2 regions of the Caballeronia sp. INML3B genome follow, and region 1 is predicted to be linked to the other one. Evidence: predicted binding sites of a transcription regulator. Region 1 holds the regulator's gene; the other holds the start of a gene.
What was found. The regulator FNR, encoded in region 1, switches genes on or off when oxygen is low (the NO sensors DNR and NnrR bind a similar motif). The targets are predictions, from matches to a motif close to TTGATNNNNATCAA.

Region 1 (9,931 bases):
GGTCTGCGGTCTTCCGTCCAGACTGCCGGTGAATTGGACGCAGCCGCCCTCGCAACATACCGGTGCGTCGAGCGTTAATTCCTGAATCATGGATGCACTCCTCGGCTCGTAGCCAATCGCACGGCGCGCGATGACGCCGTGCCCACGCAAGCTCAGATGCCCGGCATGATCGGGTACGGGATGGTGTGATCCTCCACCCGCTTGACGCCCGGAATGCTCTCCGACGCGATGCGCATGGCATCCAGTTGATCGCTCGACCAGACAGTGCCCCACAGATGCACCACGCCATCGCGCACGACGATATTGCGCCCCGGGAACGCCCAGCCGCGTCCGGCGAGCTCGCCCATGAGCATTGCGCGGATTTCCGCATCGCTCGTCGCGGGAGCCCGCGGCTCAACGAACGCGGAAGCCAGCGCCTGCACGAGATTCGAACGGCTCACGATGCCCACGACGCGCCCTTCGCGCAACACAGGCACGCGCTTGATGTGATGGCTTTCGAGCACCGAAGCAATCTCGGTGAGCGATGCGTCCTCGCTGACACAGATGGGGTCGCGACTCATGATCTCGCCCACCTTGCGCGCGTGCGACCTGATGTAGTCTTCCGCGCCGCTATCCGAGCCCAGCATCTCGAGCCACCAGGACCGGCGAGACGGCGTCTTCTCGGTATCGATCTCCTCGCGATGGAGCAGGTCGCCCTCGCTGATCATGCCGACGACATGCTGTTCCTGATCGACGACAGGTGCGGCGCTGATACGGTGCTTCGTCAGCAACATCGCCAGTTCGTGCACCGTCGTATCGGGCGTCACGGAAACGACAGAGGTAGTCATTACGTCGCGTGCTTGCATCTTCATCTCCAGGCGGCTAAGTGATCGGAACATGAGGGAAAGTCGTCTTTCGACACATCCATCACGCACTTTCTCGCGTGCGTGGTTCACGATACCGCGCGCGCTCTGCACGCCGTTGACATGCATCAACTGCTTGCAACTCGATCGTGCTGGTCGCGAACCAGCATCGAGGGAATCTTCGCGAGGCTCGCCACCCGGTTGGCGACGCTGCCAACGAACGCTCGCATCACGCCACGTCTGCCGTGCGTTCCCAGCACGATGAGATCGGCGTTCCAGCGTTCGGCTTCGCGCAGCAGCGCATGAGAGACATCGTCGGCGCTGATGTCCGTGCTGATCAGATCGACCGACACGTGCGAGCGTGTGACGTTGGGCGCAGATGCCAGCCGCCCTGCCGCCGCTGCGATCGCCGACTCGCCTTCCTTGACGAACGCGTCCTCGAGCGCGGTCACGGGTACGAAATCGCTGTAACGTACCGCGCGATCGACGACATAGACCACACGTATCCGCGTGTCAGGCGTCGCAAGCGCGGCACCGAGGTTCACCGCCGCGAGCGACGTCGGACTGCCATCGACCGCGAACAGAATCCGATGAATGCCAGCGTCGCGCGCGGCGTCGTAACCCGCAGGCACCGCGATCATCGCGCAAGGTGCAAGCTGGCTCAGCCTGTCTGTCACGGACGGATCGAGCCACCTCACGAGACCGTGATGTTGCCGGGTACCCAGGATCATGAGATCCGCGTGCTCTGCCTGTGCGGCTCTTGCGAGCGCATGCGCAACATCGCCGCCCTCTTTCGCGAGATCGATCACCCGTGCTCGCACGGAGGCGGTCGCGCCCGCGAGCGCACTGCTCGACTCGGCAATCGCGCATTTCGCATCTTCCACCAGCTCTTTGTGCGCAGCGCCGAAATCAAGCCCGGCGAGCGCCGCGTGGGGTGCGAGCAGATGCGGGTCGAGTGCCACAGCGGCAATCGTGAGTTGGGTGTCAGGCCGTAAGAAATGCCGCGCAAAAGCGGCGGCGCAGCGAGACGCGTCGGAGGAATCGACGCAAAGAACGACGCGCCTGAAGCCGCCAGCGCGCGCCGGCGTGTCCTTGTCTGCTTCCATAACTTACCTCCCGGCGCGGCCCGCGGATTCGATTCGCACCGCCTACCGCTCGCTATGACACGACGCCTGACGCAGATCAAGCCAATGCGGCGTATCGCGTTCGGCATGTTTCATTGACTCGTGTCGAATCGCCCTCGCCTGACGCGCGTACCCAGCCGGTCATGTCTAAAAGATGGCGCCTCCAATGGCGCGACAATGCAAGGCATTCAGTTGAATTCGAGGTTATCCACCGAGCGGCCACTGGCTGCATCGAATCGAATCCGGCTAGACGTTGATCGTATGGGTGGCCTTTAGACGAATCCACGCCATGCCTTCGCGCAGCCCGGCAATTACGGCTTCACGTTCGTTATCGAAGGTGCTCGCGTGCCTGAAGCGATGCATGAAGCGGCCACCCTCCACGTTGCGCTGCTCGACGCTGATCGAACATTCGACACCTCGGGGCGTTTGCTCCGTGCAGCAGGTGACGGTCCAATCGGCATCGTCTATGGATCCCTTGAGCGACATGGCGGTTCTCCCTTGGATAAAGCGAATATCAGTTGTCATGCCGCGCCCGTTTCATCGTTCCGGCGTAGAAGCATCGGGCGCTTCAATCATTCCGTTGCCTGCAGCGAGCCCGACACGCCGATGCTAAGCGCAGCGCGCAGCGCGGCCTTGAGCCAGGTCAATGAATGACGCATCTGTTTTCGCGATGCCATCGTTTGATTTGAGTCAACGGAGATCTGCTCCACGATCCGCAGAATCTCCCCATGCAGGCCAGCGCGCAGCGGAAGCGCCGGCAACCGGATCGAACCGACGAGCAGGAAGTGGTCCTCTGGAAGGACACCGGACGGTGCTGCGCGATGACGATACCCGTGCTCATGTCCCACTGAACCGCACCTCTTTCACCTTTCGAGGAGCCCCCCATGTACACCCGCATACTCGCGCCGATCGACGGTAGCGTCACTTCCGCGCACGCCTTCGATGAAGCCATCAAAATCGCGCGAGCGAACGGCGCCGAGCTGCAGCCGCTCTATGTCGTCGATTTGCAGCCGATCGCGTATGACGCCGCCGCTACCTTCTATCCCGACATGCGCGAAGCGCTTCTCGAAGAGGGCCGGCGCCTCGGCGCGCAAGCCGTCGAGCGCATGGTGCGCGAAGGCGTGAAAGGCACGCCGCGCATCAGCGAAGTCGAGCTGACCGGCGATGACATCGCGGAACGCATCCTGCGCTGTGCCGAGGATTTCGGCGCCGACCTCGTCGTCATGGGTACGCATGGCCGGCGCGGCTGGCGGCGCCTGGTGCTGGGCAGCGTCGCCGAGCGTTTCATGCGAATTGCACATTGTCCCGTGATGCTCGTGCCGGGACGCGAGGCCGAAGAGGACGCGCAACGCCGGGAGCAAACCGCAGAAACTGCCGACTGATCCCGGCGGCGCGCGCGTCGACCCTATAATTAATTCGCACTTCCCTTACTGCGCAGCTTCACGACACGCAAGCACGGACCGCCGAAGCGTATGAGCGAAAACGAAGGTCGAAGTCCCGCGCAAGCGAACGGCCAGCACGTTCGACGAGCCTCGTCGCGCGAAGCAACCGGGCAAGCACTGCTGGCGGGAGCGACACTCTTCGGCGTGTGCTGGATCGGCGTTCAATACCTGCCTTCGATTTGTACGCTGTCTGTCGCAGCACGGGCGTGGCTGCTGGCGGCCGCCGCGATCTGCGCCCTGCTGCTTGCGAGCGCCATCCTTCTACTTTCCACGCAACGCGTCAGGCGGGCGAGCGCCGGTTCGACAACCGTGAGCCACACGCGGCTCGACGGCATCATCCGGTCTACGACGGACGCCATCATCACAGTCGATTCGACGCAACGTATTGTCCTGTTCAATCCCATGGCCGAACGCGTGTTCCGGTGCGCGGCGAGCGACGCGATCGGCGGGCCGCTGTCGCGCTTCATCCCCGAGCGTTACCGGTCGGCGCATGAGCACCAGGTCCGGCACTTCGGAAGCACGGGGGTATCGGATCGTCAGATGGGCCCGCAGCGCGTGCTATACGGCCTGCGCGCCGACGGCGAGGAGTTTCCCATCGAGGCATCGATATCGCAGGTCGAAGATGACGACGGCAAGCTGTTCACCGTGATTCTTCGCGATGTCACCGAGCGCGTGAAGGCCGAGGCCGAGCTTCAGCGTTCGCGCGAAGAATTGCGCGCGCTCTCGGCCAATCTCCAGCAAGTACGCGAGCAGGAAAAGAGCCGCGTCGCACGCGACTTGCACGATGATCTCGGGCAAACGCTGAGCGCGCTCAAAATGAATATATTCGCGCTGCACGCACAGCTTGGCGCGCACACACTGCTGAATGAAGACGTTGCCGCTCAGTTTCAGCACATGGTTGGGCTTATCGACCGCAACATCGCCTCGCTCAGACGCATCGCATCGGATCAGCGGCCCGTCATGCTGGACGACCTGGGGTTATCGGCTGCCATCGACTGGCTTGTCGATGATTTCATCCGGCGCCACGGCATCGACGTGAGGCACAATCTCGATACCGGCGATCTCGCGTTCAACGCGGATGCCGCAACCGCGGTCTTCCGTATCATCGAGGAGGCGTTTGCGAATATCGTGCGACACGCCCGCGCGAGCCGCGTCGAAGTGTCGCTCAACGCCGATGCTGCCAACTGCGTGCTGCGCGTGGGCGACGACGGCATCGGCGCCTCGTCCTTGCCGGCCGCGAACGGCAAATCGTTCGGCTTGATCGGGGTGCGTGAACGCGCGCATGCACTGGGCGGGCGCGTGTTCATCGATTCGACGCCCGAGTGCGGCTTCGTGCTGACAGTCGTCCTGCCACGCGAAGCGGTGGCGGAGAGGGAATCGCAACCATGACTACAAGAGTGCTGATTGCGGACGATCACGCGATGGTGCGCGACGGCCTGCGCCACATTCTCGGCAACGCGAGTGGTTTCGAGGTGGCCGGTGAAGCCTGCGACGCGGCGAGCACACTCGCGCTGGTGCGCTCGACGCCGGCGCAGGTGCTGGTGCTCGATCTGTCCATGCCGGGCCGCAGCGGCATCGACCTCCTCAAGCAGATCAAGGATGAAAGGCCCGCGCTACGCATTCTCGTACTCACCATGCATGCCGAACAGCAATACGCCGCCCGGGCATTCAAGGGCGGTGCGTCGGGGTATCTGACGAAGGAAAGCGCGAGCGCGGAATTACTGGCTGCCGTCACCAAGGTCGCCGCGGGCGGCGTGTACGTGAGCCTCTCGATGGCCGAGCGCCTCGCGCAAAGCCTGACCGAGCCTGCCGACGCGCTGCCCCATCAACGCTTGTCGGACCGGGAGTTCGAGGTGTTTCAGCGGCTTTGCGCGGGCGAGTCCATCAACCAGATCGGCGAGGCGCTGTCCGTGAGCGCGAAGACCATCAGCACATACAAGGCGCGCATTCTCGAGAAAATGCAGATGCCGCACGAGGCCGCCCTCGTGCGCTATGCCGTGCGCCACAAGCTTTTCGACGACGATAACGACGACGCGTAAGCGTTCGCTCGTCAGGATTTCCCTACACGCCTGCCGAAATCCCTACCGAACTTTCCGCCGCCGCCGATTTAATTTCGAGACAGCGCGGCCAATAATTCGACGCATGGAATCATCCGCCGCGCATCGAGACGCCGACTTCCCCGGCATCCGCCTCGCGCGCGCGAACCCCGGTTCGACAGGAGACACACCATGTTCCCAGTGAGCGAAGGCCGATCCATCCTCCGACAATCCGAAGCGCCGGTCCCGCGCCGCACTTTCCAGATCGCGGATAGCTCGGAAACACGCAAGGGTGCGCGCTGTTCGACCTGCTCGATGCAGCACGTGTGTATGCCGAGCGGTCTCTCGTCGGATGAATACGAGCGGCTCGACGCGATCATCTGCTCGACCCGGACCGTGCGGCGCGGTGAGACGCTCTATCGATCCGGGGATGCCTTTCAGAGCGTCTACGCCGTGCGTAGCGGCTGCTTCAAAACCGTCGTCATGCATCGTGACGGCAACGAGCAAGTCACGGGCTTTCACCTGGCAGGCGACGCGCTCGGGCTCGACGGAGTCAGCTCGGATCACCACGGGTGCGACGCGATCGCGCTCGAAGACAGCGTCGTCTGCATCATCCCCTTCGACTTGCTCGAACTGCTTTGCCGCGAGGTCAAGACGATCCAGCATCACGTGCATCGACTGATGAGCAGCGAGATCGTGCGCGAATCCAACCTCATGATGCTCCTCGGCACGATGACGGCCGAGCAACGCGTCGCGGCTTTCCTGCTCAACATCTCGACGCGCATGAAGGCGCGAGGCTATTCCCCCGCACAGTTTCTGTTGCGCATGACACGCGAGGAGATCGGCAGCTATCTGGGCCTCAAGCTGGAGACGGTGAGCCGCATGTTCTCCAAACTGCAAAAGGCCGGCGTGGTCGATGCGCGCGGCAAGGAAGTGCGGATACTGGATCAGGCAGGGCTCGAAAGGGTGTGAGCGGCGGATCTGTGTCTGCACGCCTGGCGGAATGTCGGCCGCACACTGAAACCGTCACCTGACCGGGCGCGTCCGATGCGTGCCCGCAGCAGCGCCTCCACTGCTGAACCGGAAGTATCCGCTGCGAAGCACGACCGGTCTGCAGCCGACGCTGGTCAGCAATTGTTCTGCTGCCCCTTCTATGACGGCGCGGTTCATCTCGAACGCGCGTTGGAGGTCGTCCTCGCGCGAGGACGCTGCGCCGAAATGATCCTGGAGCGCTTCCGCCGATATGGTGCATTCAATGCGCGTGTCGTCCACGAGCGCCCAGAACATGAGCGCGGGCTCATCGCCGAGATACGCGGGCGCCTGGATTGGAAAGCTGATGTTCATGATCGCGCTTCCTCGCGGATGTCGGCTCGTACACCACTCAGTGTTTGCGTTCGACCCATGACCGGCGTTGACTCAGATCAACGCCCGCGAGAGAAGCACCCGCATGATCAATGTGTGAACACTTCTCTCACCGATCATGCACACTCACCGCTTTCTCGGTCATCGCGCGCGATCCGATGGCCCGCGCGTTCACGCCCGACATGTCGCACTGGGTGCGCTTCTTGCCGCACTGCTGCTCATCGCATCGCGCGCGCTCGCCCAGCCCGAACCGAGCGCACTCATCGACCAGCAGCATTGCATGTTCTGCCACACCAACGATGCGCCTTTCCTCGCTCCATCGTTTCAGGAGATCGCCAACCGCTACCGCGACGACCCACGCGCGCACATCATGCTCGAACACAAACTGCGCGTCGGCGGTCGTGCGCATTGGGGAAACATGGCCATGCCCTCGCCCGCGGAGCGTGGCGGCCCGCTCTCGCCTGAAGACGCCCATACGTTAGTCGAGTGGGTATTGCGTCATTGACCACTTCGCAGGAGACCGTTATGCGAATCACCATCAAGCTCGACGCTTTTAATCGAGAAGCCGAATCGGCGTTTGCGGTGCTATGGCTCGATAAGGAACGCGGACGCTGGTCGCGGGAAGCGCATGACCGCATCGAGCTGCCATCATGGGGAACGTGGGAACTCACGCCGGGCGGCACCCTGCTGCGCGGTCCCGACGTTTCTGCTCCTGTCGCCATGCTCGAGGGCCTGGTGCTCGCGGCGCGGCAAGTAGTGTCCGGCACCGCGGAACTTGTGACGTGCGAGCGCGGACGAGCCGTAGTCTTTGCCTGCGGCGACTCAAACGCGCCTCGTGCCCCGAACGCAGGGTATTGGCACATCCAGTGCGTCGACAGCGAAACTACGCTTGCTGAACACGAGATCTTTTCCGACGAGCCCGACGTCCTGGGTGAAGGAAGCGCACAGACACGCGGTCCCGGCCCATTCGCAACGTGAGCCGAACGCCTCAGTTCGACGAAAAGCGCATGTGTTGAAGACAGCGCATCGCGTTGTCGAATGCCTGATGAATCGCCGCGCCGACATCCAGGTCCGAGGCGTGTTCAACTGGAATAAGATCGAAATCACGCGTCACGAGATCGAGCCGCGCATCATAGCGGCGGTCTCCAGACTGATCCCGATACGCTTCGATCGTCAGATGGCAGTTCGCGATGTCTTTCGCGGCGCGCTCGAGTCGCACGAGTTCGACACCGGCCGCGCGTTCGACGTCGTTACTACCGACAAAGCCCTGATAGGCGATTTGCATGCCGAGCCCCATGATCTTCCTCCCCCACCGAACTTTGTCCTTGCCGGTTTTGCTGATGAATCCGGCGTTCTTCGCACGTTGCGACGTCCACTCATCGTCCGCTTTCAATGCGTAACCGAATTGACTCATGTCAAGTGATGCTCGATCACGCAGCATCGTCCGCGCAGCCTTCAGCCGGCGCCAGGACGAAGCCCCGGAAATTCATCTCGATGCTGCGAATCTGACTGGCGCATTGCGCGTAGAGCCAGCCGGGGCCGCCGTCCATGCCATACATGCCGCGGCACATGCCTTTCAAGCTGATGCGCGCGCGCCCGCTGCCCGGTGCCGCCGGCGTACGCGTAGCCCACAGATACACCACGCCGGCTTCGAGCGGCCGGCCCGTTTCGATCGCAGCCGCATCCGCATGACGTATGCGAGTGGCTGAATAGCGCGCGACGTACTGGCGCGTGCGGTCCCAACGTTGCGCACATTCGTCGCTTCCCGAGCAGTCGATCGTTGCAAACTCTCGCGCCTCCACGAGGGTGGGCTCGGTCTGCCGAAACTGGTTCCAGCGTGCATCGGATGCGCAAGCCGCCAGTCCCAGAAGCAATACTGTCCCCATGCACTGCTTCCTCATTTCGTGCTCCGCATCAAAGCTTTTCATCGACGATGCCGGCCTGTCATCGATACTCGCAAACGTGAGCGACAGCATCCCGTAGCCCAGCAGGGTCTCAGCAAGCGTTGCGTCACGCCTGAGCGAGTGATCGGATCAAAAGCACCGGACAAGTCGAATGTCGCAAGAATGCTTCGGCGACGCTGCCGAGGACCAGCCGCCGAATACCGGTGTGGCCGTGCGTGCCCATGACAACCATGTCGACTTGCGTTTGCGTCGCGAAGCGCTGAAGGCATCGCGCAACCGTGTCCGTTGTGTTTTCGGTTTCCAGCAGTTGTGTCTCGCATTCGAGACCGGCCGCCTGAACGCGCTCCCGCGCGCCGTCGAGCATGCGGCGCGCGTTGCTGAACACCTCGTTGCGATGACGCACCGGATATGACGACAGCGCCGCCGCATCCGCGACGAAAACTGCGCGCACTCGCGCTTGCGAGCCCTTTCCACAACGGATCGCTTCGTCCAATGCACGTTGCGACGGTTCGCTTCCGTCGAGTGCGACCATGATGTTCCGGTACATTGATAACTCCGATTTCCTATTAACCGCTTACACGGCCCATTCGAGATTGTCGATTCGCGCCAGCGTGCGCTCGATACGATCCACGAAAATCTCGATGAAGCGCTGTTTCGCCTGTGCATCCAGCCGGGCTGTAAGGGCGCAACGCGCGACCGGCTGCTTGCCGGCGAGTTTCGTCATCTCGCGAAAAACCTTGGCATCGCCTCGCATTTGCTGCGTGCAGAAAAAGGCCACATGCGGCAGCTTGCGCCGGTGGATAGCGAGCCATGCGCGTACCGGCGCGCTGATCGTACCGGCCCATACCGGCGTCCCGACAACGACCACGTCGTAATTCGCCACATCGCGGCGCGATTCCTCGATATGCACACTTCGCGTGAACACGGCATCGGCGAGAGAGCGCAAATAGCCCAACGGCCCCGAGCGATCGACCGGTTCCGTGATGACCTCGAAGTCGGCGTGCAGCCGCTCCGCTAATGCCGCACCTATGGCACGCGTTGTGCCGCTGCGAGAAAAGCAAACTACGAGCACTTTGGACATCTGCATTCTCCGCGACTCATTCATGACATTTCGATGATGACGATCTGACGAGGCCACTGTATCCCCGTCATGGTGTTGCCGATTGACCTGAGTCAATCCAAACCGGTCCCTTCGATAAAGCGCGGCGCCGTTGACCTGAG
Region 2 (9,931 bases), on a different contig from region 1:
CGCCGAGTTCGGATGCAGGCGCGCGCGTTTGCGCTCGGCCGGACTGAGCCAGTTCCCAATATTCGACGCCGACGCAAAGCGGAATTCGCTCGGCACCAGCCATAGACAGACCTCGCCGGGCGCCGGCGGTTCGTGGGCCTGCACGCGCGACTTGGCGAGATCGTAATAGCGCCACGGAACTTCCGCGGCGTGAAGCTGGGAGATTCGGTCGGTGGAGGGCATGCGCGCCAGCGGAGACCGCGGCGCGCAAAACGCGCCGGAACGCTCCGCATTCAGGAACGAAACTTACATTTTCGGCGCCTGAAGCTTATGGGACGCTTAGGTGACGGATATCACCGCGGCTGGGGTGCACGCGGAATATTGTCAGACGCAGGCTCCGAATGGTAAGGAGCGTCGCACGAAACGCCTATCCGCCGTGAGGATGAAGCGACGATGTGCCGCTAGTCGAAACGGCCTAGCTCGAGCGTGCGCCGCCGCGGAGCGCGCATGACTGCCCGCTACGCATCCGGCGTCGTGTGCGAATCAGGCTTCGGCTTGCGCTTGAACCACTTCACGAGACCGCCGCCCAGTGCGACGACCGCCAGCGCGATGACCTTGAAGAACTTCGCGGCGAACGCAGCGATCAGCGCGAAGAGGCCCAATTTCTTCATCGCAACACCGCCTATCAGCGCCGCGAGGCCGTATTCCGCCAGCTTGTCGGTCTTCGCGTCGAAGTCGGCATAACGCTTGCCGCTGTTGAAATCGAGGCCCGCGAGCAATGCCTGCACGGCGCGCTTGTCCTTGTCGATCGTGGTCTTGTCGGTGATCAGATCCAGACTTATGTAACCTTCGCGCCCGAGCGCGTACGTGTTGTAGTTGATCGTCTGCGGCGCGCCGGCGGGCTCGTCTTTCGAGCGCGACGCCATCGACCAGATCAGGTGGCGCTTCGCGGCGTCATAATGCGGGCGTTCCACCCATCCGATGATTTCGACCGGAGCAATACCTCGCTCCTCACGGTCCGCATTCGCCGCCTCGGTGCCTTTCTTCAGGGACTTGTAGAGATCGTCGACGTTCCAGTCCCTAGCCTCGTCGTCCCTGATATAGCCCGAGGCGATGTAATCGACATCGACGATCCATTCGTCATCGTTGGTCGGCACGACCAGACCAATGCGATCCGGGTCCTCGCTGTTGCCGTTCGCTTTCATCAGCCGGTCGGCCTGGGCCTTGGGGATGAACACCTCGCCGTTCCCGATCTTGAGTTTGGCCTGGTCTCTCAGAGGAATGTCGGCAGGTCCTACGATTGCCGCAGCCTGCGCCGCCTTCCACGCCATTTCCAGTTCGCGTTTATTGTTGGCCGAACTATCCGCGTGCGCGGATGCGACCGTCCACTGCAATGCGATTCCAAGGAGCATGCTTGCTCCGAACGACTTCATGCGTTGAATTTTTGCGTCCATATATTTATAACGATTGCAGTCCTCAATCTTTCTCGTGTGCAACGGCGCTGCGCGGATCTTTCGGCATGGACGCGCGTACACGGCGGGGCGTTCGCCACGCCATGTGGGTACGCATGGCAGTCGTTCGCAGATAGCGGGAGGCGTTCCCTCTTGAGGTAGCTTCGCTGGCGCAGGCATTCTGATGCCGGGCTCAGGCAATAAAAATCAGCACATTCCGAGTCGAAGGCTTGGAGGACCTGACTCGGATACCGCTCGCGTCGCGGTGCGGCTTGCGAGCCGAGCGCGCGCCCGCACGCACGAAGAGAATTGGCTTGCCGCATAAGCGTCGGCATGGCGTATTGCGGCGGGTCGCCGCGCGCTCCCACGCCACGCTTTATGACACCCGCGACCTCATCCGTTCGTTGTAGACTCCCCTACCCTCTTCCGGACACACCGGCAAGGCCCCATCCTGCGCGACACCCTGTCGCATCGGTTTGATCTGAAACAATTTTCCAAACATTCGCGCCATCGCGAAAAATCGCGCGTGGCATGATCTTGACGCGGCGCAAAGCCGTGCAGTGGCGTTCTTCCCGGGACGCTTCGATCATAGAAACCAGCGAATGCAATGAATGAAAATACCCAACGTTTAGCAGTGCCATTGTTATCGGGGTTGATAGCCAGTCTCTGTCTTTCGGGATGCAAGCTGGAGGTGTTGGACTCGAAAGGCGTGATTGGCGCAGCGGAATCTTCGCTGATCGCCACCGCGACTTACGCCATGCTTCTGGTCGTCGTCCCGGTGATTCTGCTCACCCTGTTCGTCGCATGGCGCTATCGGGCGTCCAACAAGAACGCCACCTACGCGCCGAAGTGGGCGCACTCCACGGCCATCGAAGTCGTCGTCTGGATCATCCCCGCGATCATCATCCTGTATCTCGGCATCCTGACGTGGAAGACCTCGCACGAGCTGGATCCTTATAAGCCGCTCGAATCGAACGTCAAGCCGATCAACGTCGAAGTCGTGGCGCTGGACTGGAAGTGGCTGTTCATCTATCCGGATCTGGGCGTCGCGTCGGTGAACCAGCTCGCGTTTCCGGTGGGCACGCCGGTGAACTTCCGCATCACGTCGGATTCGGTGATGAACTCGTTCTTCATCCCGCAACTCGGCAGCCAGATCTACGCCATGGCGGGCATGCAGACGCGTCTGCATCTGCTGGCCGATCACGCGGGCGACTATGCGGGGATCTCGGCGAACTACAGCGGCAAGGGCTTCTCCGACATGAAGTTCCGCGCGCTGGCGATGTCCAACGCCGACTTCGACGCGTGGCTCAAGCAAGTCAAGAGCGCGCCCGAGGCGTTGAGCATGGACGTCTACGCCGGCGTCGCACGCCCGAGCGAGAAGGTTGCGGTACGCTACTTCTCGACCGTTGATCCGAAGCTTTTCAAAAACATCGTCGCCAAATACAACAATGGCCGCTTCGATGTGAATGGCGAAAATTGTGTAACAAAGGGGTAAGCCATGTTCGGCAAATTAACGCTTGAGGCGATCCCGTACCACGAGCCCATCATCATGGGGGCGACCGTCTTCATGGCGATCCTCGCACTCGGTACCGTCGCCCTTATCACCAAACTCGGAAAGTGGAGCTGGCTCTGGCGCGAGTATCTGACTTCGGTCGATCACAAGCGCATCGGCGTCATGTATCTGATCGTCGCCGGGCTGATGCTCGTACGCGGTTTCGCCGACGCCGTCATGATGCGCATTCAGCAGGCCATTGCGCTCGATGCACCGGGCTATCTGCCGCCGCATCACTACGACCAGATCTTCTCGGCGCACGGCACCATCATGATCTTCTTCATGGCCATGGCGCTGCTGGTCGCGTTCTTCAACCTCGTCGTGCCCCTGCAGATCGGCGCGCGCGACGTGGCCTTCCCGTTCATCAACTCGCTCTCGTTCTGGATGACGGCCGTGGCCGCCATCCTGATCAACCTGTCGCTTTTCATCGGTGAGTTCTCGTCGACGGGCTGGCTCGCGTATCCGCCGCTTTCCGAGACGCAGTTCAGTCCGGGCGTCGGGGTCGACTACTACATCTGGGCGTTGCAGTTGTCCGGCGTCGGCACGCTGCTGACCGGAGTGAACTTCTTCGTCACGATCGTGAAGATGCGCGCGCCCGGCATGACGTGGATGAAGCTGCCCGTCTTCACCTGGACGGCCTTCTGCTCCAACGTGCTGATCATGGCGACGTTCCCGATCCTGACCGTGGCGCTCGCGCTGCTGGCGCTGGACCGCTACATGGGCATGCACTTCTTCTCGAACGACGGCGGCGGCAATCCGATGGTCTACCTGAACCTGATCTGGGCCTGGGGTCACCCTGAGGTCTACATCCTGGTTCTGCCCGCTTTCGGCATCTACTCCGAAGTGGTCGCCACTTTCTCGAAGAAGCCGCTCTTCGGCTACAAGACGATGGTCTGGGCGACGTGCTGCATCATGGTGCTGTCGTTCCTCGTGTGGCTGCACCACTTCTTCACGATGGGCTCGGGCGCGAACGTCAATGCCTTCTTCGGCATCATGACGATGATCATCTCCATCCCGACCGGCGTGAAGATTTTCAACTGGCTCTTCACGATGTACCGCGGCCGCGTGCAGTTCACCACGCCGGTGCTGTGGACCATCGGCTTCGTCATCACCTTCACGCTCGGCGGCATGACCGGCGTGATGCTGGCCATTCCCGGCGCGGACTTCGTGCTGCACAACTCGCTGTTCCTGATCGCGCACTTCCATAACGCGATCATCGGCGGCGTGGTGTTCGGTTACTTCGCAGGCGTGCAGTACTGGTGGCCGAAGGTGTTCGGCTTCAAGCTCGACGAAAAGCTCGGCCGCAACGCGTTCATCTGCTGGTTCGTGGGCTTCTTCGTCGCGTTCGTGCCGATCTACATCCTCGGCTTCATGGGCGCGACGCGCCGCCTGAATCACTACGACAACCCGGCATGGCAGCCGTTCTTCATCGTCGCCGCTATCGGTGTCGGGATCATCGCGCTGGGCGTCGTGTTCCAGGTCTTGCAGATCGTGGTGAGCATCATCCGCCGCAATCAGCCTGCCTATCGCGACATCACCGGCGATCCGTGGAACGGCCGCACGCTCGAGTGGACGATCAGCTCGCCGCCGCCCGTCTACAACTTCGCCAATATCCCGGCTGTGCGCGCACTCGACGATTTCGCCGATGCCAAGGAACATGGCCGCGTCGACACGCGTCCGTACCGCGACATCCACATGCCGTCGAACACGAGCGCGGGTCTCGCAATCGGTCTCTTCGCCCTCGCATTCGGCTTTGCCGCGATCTGGCACATCTGGTGGCTGGCGGTCGTGGGTCTCGTTGGCGTCGTCGCGACGGCGATCGGCTATAGCTTCCGTGAGAACGCGGGCTTCATCATCCCGGCTGCGACCGTGAAGTCGACCGAAGAGCGCAATCGCCCGCCGAAGTCGCCTGTGAAGGCCGGCGCGGAGCGCGAACTCGAACTGGAGGCAATGTAATGTCGCAATCGACACTTTCCGCGCAGCACGCGCACGGCCATGAGCACGAGCACCAGTCGCATTCGGTGTTCGGCTTCTGGGCCTACCTGATGACCGACTGCGTGCTGTTCGCGTCACTCTTCGCGGCCTTCGCAATGTTCGCGATGCAGACAGCAGGCGGCCCGACGGGCAAGGATCTTTTCAACCTCACGGACGTCGCGTACGAAACGGCGCTGCTTCTCACGAGCAGCCTGACCTTCGGTCTCGCGATGATCTCGGCGACTCGCAGAAAGTCGGGCGCAGCGCTCGCGTGGCTCTTCGTCACGTTCGTGCTGGGCGCGGGCTTCCTGTGGCTGGAAGTGCACGAGTTCGCGCATCTGATCGCTGAAGGCGTGGGTCCGCAACGCAGCGCGTTCTGGTCGTCGTTCTTCACGCTGGTCGGCACGCACGGCTTGCACGTCACCATCGGCCTGATCTGGCTGGTCGTGCTGGCGGTGCAGATCGCGAGCAATCCGGAGATGAACGAGCGCGAGTTGCGTCGTCTCGCCTGCCTGAGCCTCTTCTGGCACTTCCTCGACATCGTCTGGATTTGCGTGTTTTCCTTCGTCTATCTCGGGAGCGTCGTCTGATGGCACATGCTCATACCAACTCGAGCGATGTCCCGCACGTCACCGTGCGCGGGTATCTCATCGGCTTCGTGCTGGCCGTGGTGCTGACCGTGGCGTCGTTCTGGGCCGCAACGTCGGGCGCATTCAAGGGCGAGAGCGGCATCGTCGCGCTCGCGGTGCTGGCCGCGGTGCAGGTCATCGTGCATGTGGTGTTCTTCCTGCACGTGAACGCGTCGAAGGGACAGCGCTGGCATGCGATGTCGTTTGCTTACACCATTCTCATGTCGTTCATCCTGATCGTCGGCACTGTCTGGGTGATGCATAACGTGCATATGTTGATGATGGCGCGATAAGCCTCTCGGACTCACCGAGCGAATCGAAAGGCGGGCCCGCTTGCGGGTCCGCTTTTTTTTCGTTTGCGATCCGGCCGTCATCCTGCACGAATTCAGCATCCGGTGAAGAATCTTGACAATCTTCCCGACGAGGCCGATTATTTGTCCATAATTTGAATCTATGATCCACATTATGGACAAGGAGACGCGATGACCGCGCCAAAACCCACGGCGGACGCCATGACGCCGTATCAACTGCCCTTCCCGAAAGAAGCTCAAAAGGAAATCGTCGTCCCCTGCGCGATTCCCGCCGACGAGCGCGAATGGGTCCCGCAAGCGGAAAACGTCTGGTTCCGTCCGCTGTGCCTGAACGTATCGACCGGCTACTGGATGAACCTCCTGCGCGTGCGCAAATCCGGCGTGCTGTCGCGCCACCGTCACCCGCAAGCCGTTCACGGCATGGTGCTGAAAGGCCGCTGGCGCTATCTCGAGCATGACTGGGAAGCGACCGAAGGCAGCTACGTCTTCGAGCCGCCCGGCGAAACGCACACGCTCTACGTGCCGGAAGACGTGGAAGAGATGATCACCTACTTCCAGGTGAACGGCGTGATGTTCTATTGCGACCCGTACGGCAACTACACCGGTTACGAAGACGTGTTCACCAAAGTCGACATGTGCCGCAAGCACTATGAGTCGGTTGGTCTCGGCGCGGATTTCGTCGACCAGTTCATTCGCTAATTTCCCGAACCACCTCTCGCAGACTCAAAAGAGCATCCGGAGGAGACAACAATGCTGGAAAAATCACCGCGCCTGAAGCGCATTCAGGTCGTCGCGATCGCCTTTCTGATGCTCGCGGGCATCGTGAATTATCTCGATCGCAGCACGCTTTCGATTGCCAATCACTCGGTTACGCAGGAGCTCGGCCTCTCTGCCTCGCAGATGGGCTTGCTGCTCTCCGCGTTCTCGTTCGCCTATGCATTCTCGCAGTTGCCCATCGGCGTGATGCTCGACCGCTTCGGCGCGCGCATCATGCTCGGCCTCGGCATGTTCGTGTGGTCGGTCGCGCAGTTGTTCGGCGGCCTCGTGACGAACCTGCATCAATTCCTCGCGGCGCGCATTGCGCTCGGTATCGGCGAGGCGCCGCAGTTTCCGGCGGGCGCTAAGGTGGTGTCGGAATGGTTTGCGCAACGCGAACGCGGCAAACCGACGGGGATCTTCGTCACGTCATCGACGATCGGCCCCGCGCTCGCGCCGCCGATCCTTACCGTGCTGCTGCTGTCGTTCGGCTGGCGCAACATGTTCGTCATCATGGGCGCGCTCGGCATCGCGGTGTCTATCGGCTGGTACATCGTCTATCGCAATCGCCGCGACGTGAAGCTCGACTCGGACGAACTCGCGCATCTGACCGAAGGCGAGCCGACGCAGCGCAAGGAACGCAACATGACGTTCGCGGAATGGCGCGGCCTCTTCGGAAAGGCGACCACGTGGGGCATGATTTTCGGCTTCATGGGCGTGATCTACATGGTGTGGCTCTATCTGACGTGGCTGCCCGCATACCTCGAACATGAGCGTCATCTGACGATCGCGAAGACGGGCTGGATCGTGACGATTCCGTATCTCGCGGGCACGCTCGGCATGCTGTCGTCGGGCTTCATCGCCGATGGACTGATGGCGCGCGGCGTCGCCCCGATCCGCAGCCGCAAGTGGCCGATCTGCTCGGGTCTCATCGGCGGTGCGCTCTTCACAGTGCCGGCCGCGTTCACGCCGAACCTCACGCTCGCGATCGTCTATCTCTCGGCTGCGATGTTCTTCGTCAACATGGCGAGCGGCGCGGCCTGGGCGCTCGTTTCCGTCGCGGCGCCGCGCCACATGGTCGCGTCGCTCGGCAGCATCCAGAACTTCGGCGGCTATTTCGGCGGCTCGTTCGCGCCGTTCATCACCGGTCTCGTGGTCGACAAGACGCACTCGTTCGTGAACGCGTTCCTGATCAGCGCGGGCGTCGCGTTCGCCGCCGCGCTCGTCTACATGTTCGTCGTGCGTTCGCCGATCGAAGATACCGAGCAGCAGGCCGAACCCATTCCCGCCGTCTGACCTTCACGATATGACTTTTCAATCTGATCTCTTCAAGGGCAAGACCGTCGTCGTGACCGGCGGCACCCAGGGCATCGGCGCGGGCATCGCGCAACAGTTCGCGGCGCTCGGCGCGCGCGTGGTTGCAGCCGGTCTCGCGCCGACCGATGCCCAGCGCGACGCGTTGGGCAACGGCATCGAAGTGGCCGCGCTCGATGTCGCCGATGCCGCCAGCACCGCCGCGCTCTTCGCCACGCTCGACACGCTCGACGTGCTCGTCAATTGCGCCGGCATGATCCGTCGCGGCGACGAGCACGATATCGAAACGTTCGAGCGCGTGATCGCCGTGAACCTCAACGGCACGATGCGCATGTGCTCGGCCGCGCGCCCGCTGCTCGCGAAGACCCGTGGCGCTATCGTCAACACGGCGTCGATGCTGACGTTCTTCGGCGGCGGCCTCGTGCCCGCGTACAGCGCGAGCAAGGGCGGCGTCGCGCAACTGACGAAGTCGCTCGCGATCGCCTACGCCGCCGACGGCATCCGCGTGAACGCGGTCGCGCCCGGCTGGATCGCGACACCGCTCACCCAGGCGCTCCAGGACGACGACGGCCGCGCGCAAGCGATCCTCGAACGCACGCCGATGAAGCGCTGGGGCTTGCCCGAAGACGTCGCGCGGGTGACGGCGTTTCTCGCGTCGCCGGGGGCGTCGTTCATGACGGGCGCGGTCGTTCCCGTCGACGGCGGCTATCTCGTGGCATGATTCGCGGATCATGCCATCAGACACCACTTCCCTCGACGCCGCCAGGGCAACCGGCACCGCCGCCTTTTCGAAGTTCATGGCGGTGCTGCAACTCATCGCCGATGCCGACGAGCCGCCGACCATCGCGCGTCTGACGGCCGCGAGCGGCTATCCCCGCCCGACGGTGTATCGCATCGTCGGCGCGTTGCTTGCCGAAGGGCTGGTCGTCGAGAACGCGCGCGCCGGATGCTACGCGCTCGGCCCGCGTCTGATGTCGCTCGCAAGCCGAAGCTGGGAGCGCTCGGATCTGCGCATCGCCGCCGCCGACGCATTGCAGACCCTGCGCGACGCGACGCAGGAAACCGTGCATCTGGCGGTGCGCAGCGGCTCGGAGATGGTGTACGTCGAGAAGCTCGAAAGCCCGCACGCGGTGCGCATGGCTTCGCGCATCGGCACGCGCGTGACGCTTTATTCGAGTTCCGTCGGCAAGGCGTATCTGTCGACACAATCGCCCGCTGAACGTGACGCGCTCCTGCAAGGCATCGCGTTCGCGCGCTTCACCCCGAACACGATCGTCGAGCGCCAGGCACTCGACGCCGAACTCGACGCGACCCGAATGCGCGGCTACGCCGAAGACCGCGAAGAAAACGAAGCGCAGATTTTCTGCTACGGCAGTGCGATCGTCGGTGCGAACGGCGCGACGCTCGGCTGCGTGAGCGTCAGCATTCCGCTGTTCAGAAAGAGCGCGACCCCGCTCGAAACCTACATCGCGCCGCTGAAAGAAGCATGCCGCGCGATCGCGGAGCGCATGAGCCCCGGCACGCGCTAACGAGACGTCGTGCCGCGCGTGCGTTGCGCGGCCGCCGCGCGATTCGCGATGAGCGACGGCAGACGCGGCAGCGTATGCGGCCAGTGCGTCGCTTCATGCGCGAGGCGCGCCGCCAGACTTCTGAAGCTCAACTGATCGGCGGCAAGCCGCACGATGACCTTGCGCGCGATCTTCCACACATCGACATTCGGCGCGACGTCCTGCGCGACGCGCTCGATCCTTTCCGCCGCTCTCGAGAGCAACACCGCCCGCGATGCAATGCGCCCGTGCGCCGCGCTGAACATGTGCTCGGCAGGCGCCTGGCCGACCGCGGCAAACAGATGCGCGACGCCGGCGCTGCGCCTTGCATGCGGCGAGGCGAAACGCTCCGCCTCACGCCGATACGTCGCCTCGACGCGCACTTCGTGAGTCGTCGCGTTCGCCTCGGGCCGGCCGT

Region 2: a site for FNR is predicted at 1,907-1,920, ahead of cyoA (ubiquinol oxidase subunit II). Genes of this name have one in related genera too.

What each region holds. Positions count from the first base shown of each region.
Region 1 is NZ_JALQDI010000064.1:36,681-46,611, forward strand. It holds gene NCS58_RS27525 (hypothetical protein) at 1-90, opposite strand, end outside; gene NCS58_RS27530 (CBS domain-containing protein) at 153-845, opposite strand; gene NCS58_RS27535 (universal stress protein) at 971-1,948, opposite strand; gene NCS58_RS27540 (hypothetical protein) at 2,213-2,452, opposite strand; gene NCS58_RS27545 (hypothetical protein) at 2,539-2,814, opposite strand; gene NCS58_RS27550 (universal stress protein) at 2,851-3,348, shown strand; gene NCS58_RS27555 (PAS domain-containing sensor histidine kinase) at 3,439-4,797, shown strand; gene NCS58_RS27560 (response regulator transcription factor) at 4,794-5,447, shown strand; gene fnr (fumarate/nitrate reduction transcriptional regulator Fnr) at 5,637-6,416, shown strand; gene NCS58_RS27570 (DUF1488 domain-containing protein) at 6,471-6,788, opposite strand; gene NCS58_RS27575 (c-type cytochrome) at 6,925-7,311, shown strand; gene NCS58_RS27580 (DUF3564 family protein) at 7,332-7,784, shown strand; gene NCS58_RS27585 (hypothetical protein) at 7,795-8,220, opposite strand; gene NCS58_RS27590 (hypothetical protein) at 8,237-8,782, opposite strand; gene NCS58_RS27595 (universal stress protein) at 8,817-9,257, opposite strand; gene NCS58_RS27600 (NAD(P)H-dependent oxidoreductase) at 9,285-9,931, opposite strand, start outside.
Region 2 is NZ_JALQDI010000056.1:1,765-11,695, forward strand. It holds gene NCS58_RS24835 (hypothetical protein) at 1-222, opposite strand, end outside; gene NCS58_RS24840 (DUF2167 domain-containing protein) at 498-1,391, opposite strand; gene cyoA (ubiquinol oxidase subunit II) at 2,038-2,925, shown strand; gene cyoB (cytochrome o ubiquinol oxidase subunit I) at 2,929-4,938, shown strand; gene cyoC (cytochrome o ubiquinol oxidase subunit III) at 4,938-5,546, shown strand; gene cyoD (cytochrome o ubiquinol oxidase subunit IV) at 5,546-5,878, shown strand; gene NCS58_RS24865 (2,4'-dihydroxyacetophenone dioxygenase family protein) at 6,068-6,595, shown strand; gene NCS58_RS24870 (MFS transporter) at 6,647-7,948, shown strand; gene NCS58_RS24875 (SDR family NAD(P)-dependent oxidoreductase) at 7,959-8,687, shown strand; gene NCS58_RS24880 (IclR family transcriptional regulator) at 8,698-9,495, shown strand; gene NCS58_RS24885 (AarF/UbiB family protein) at 9,492-9,931, opposite strand, start outside.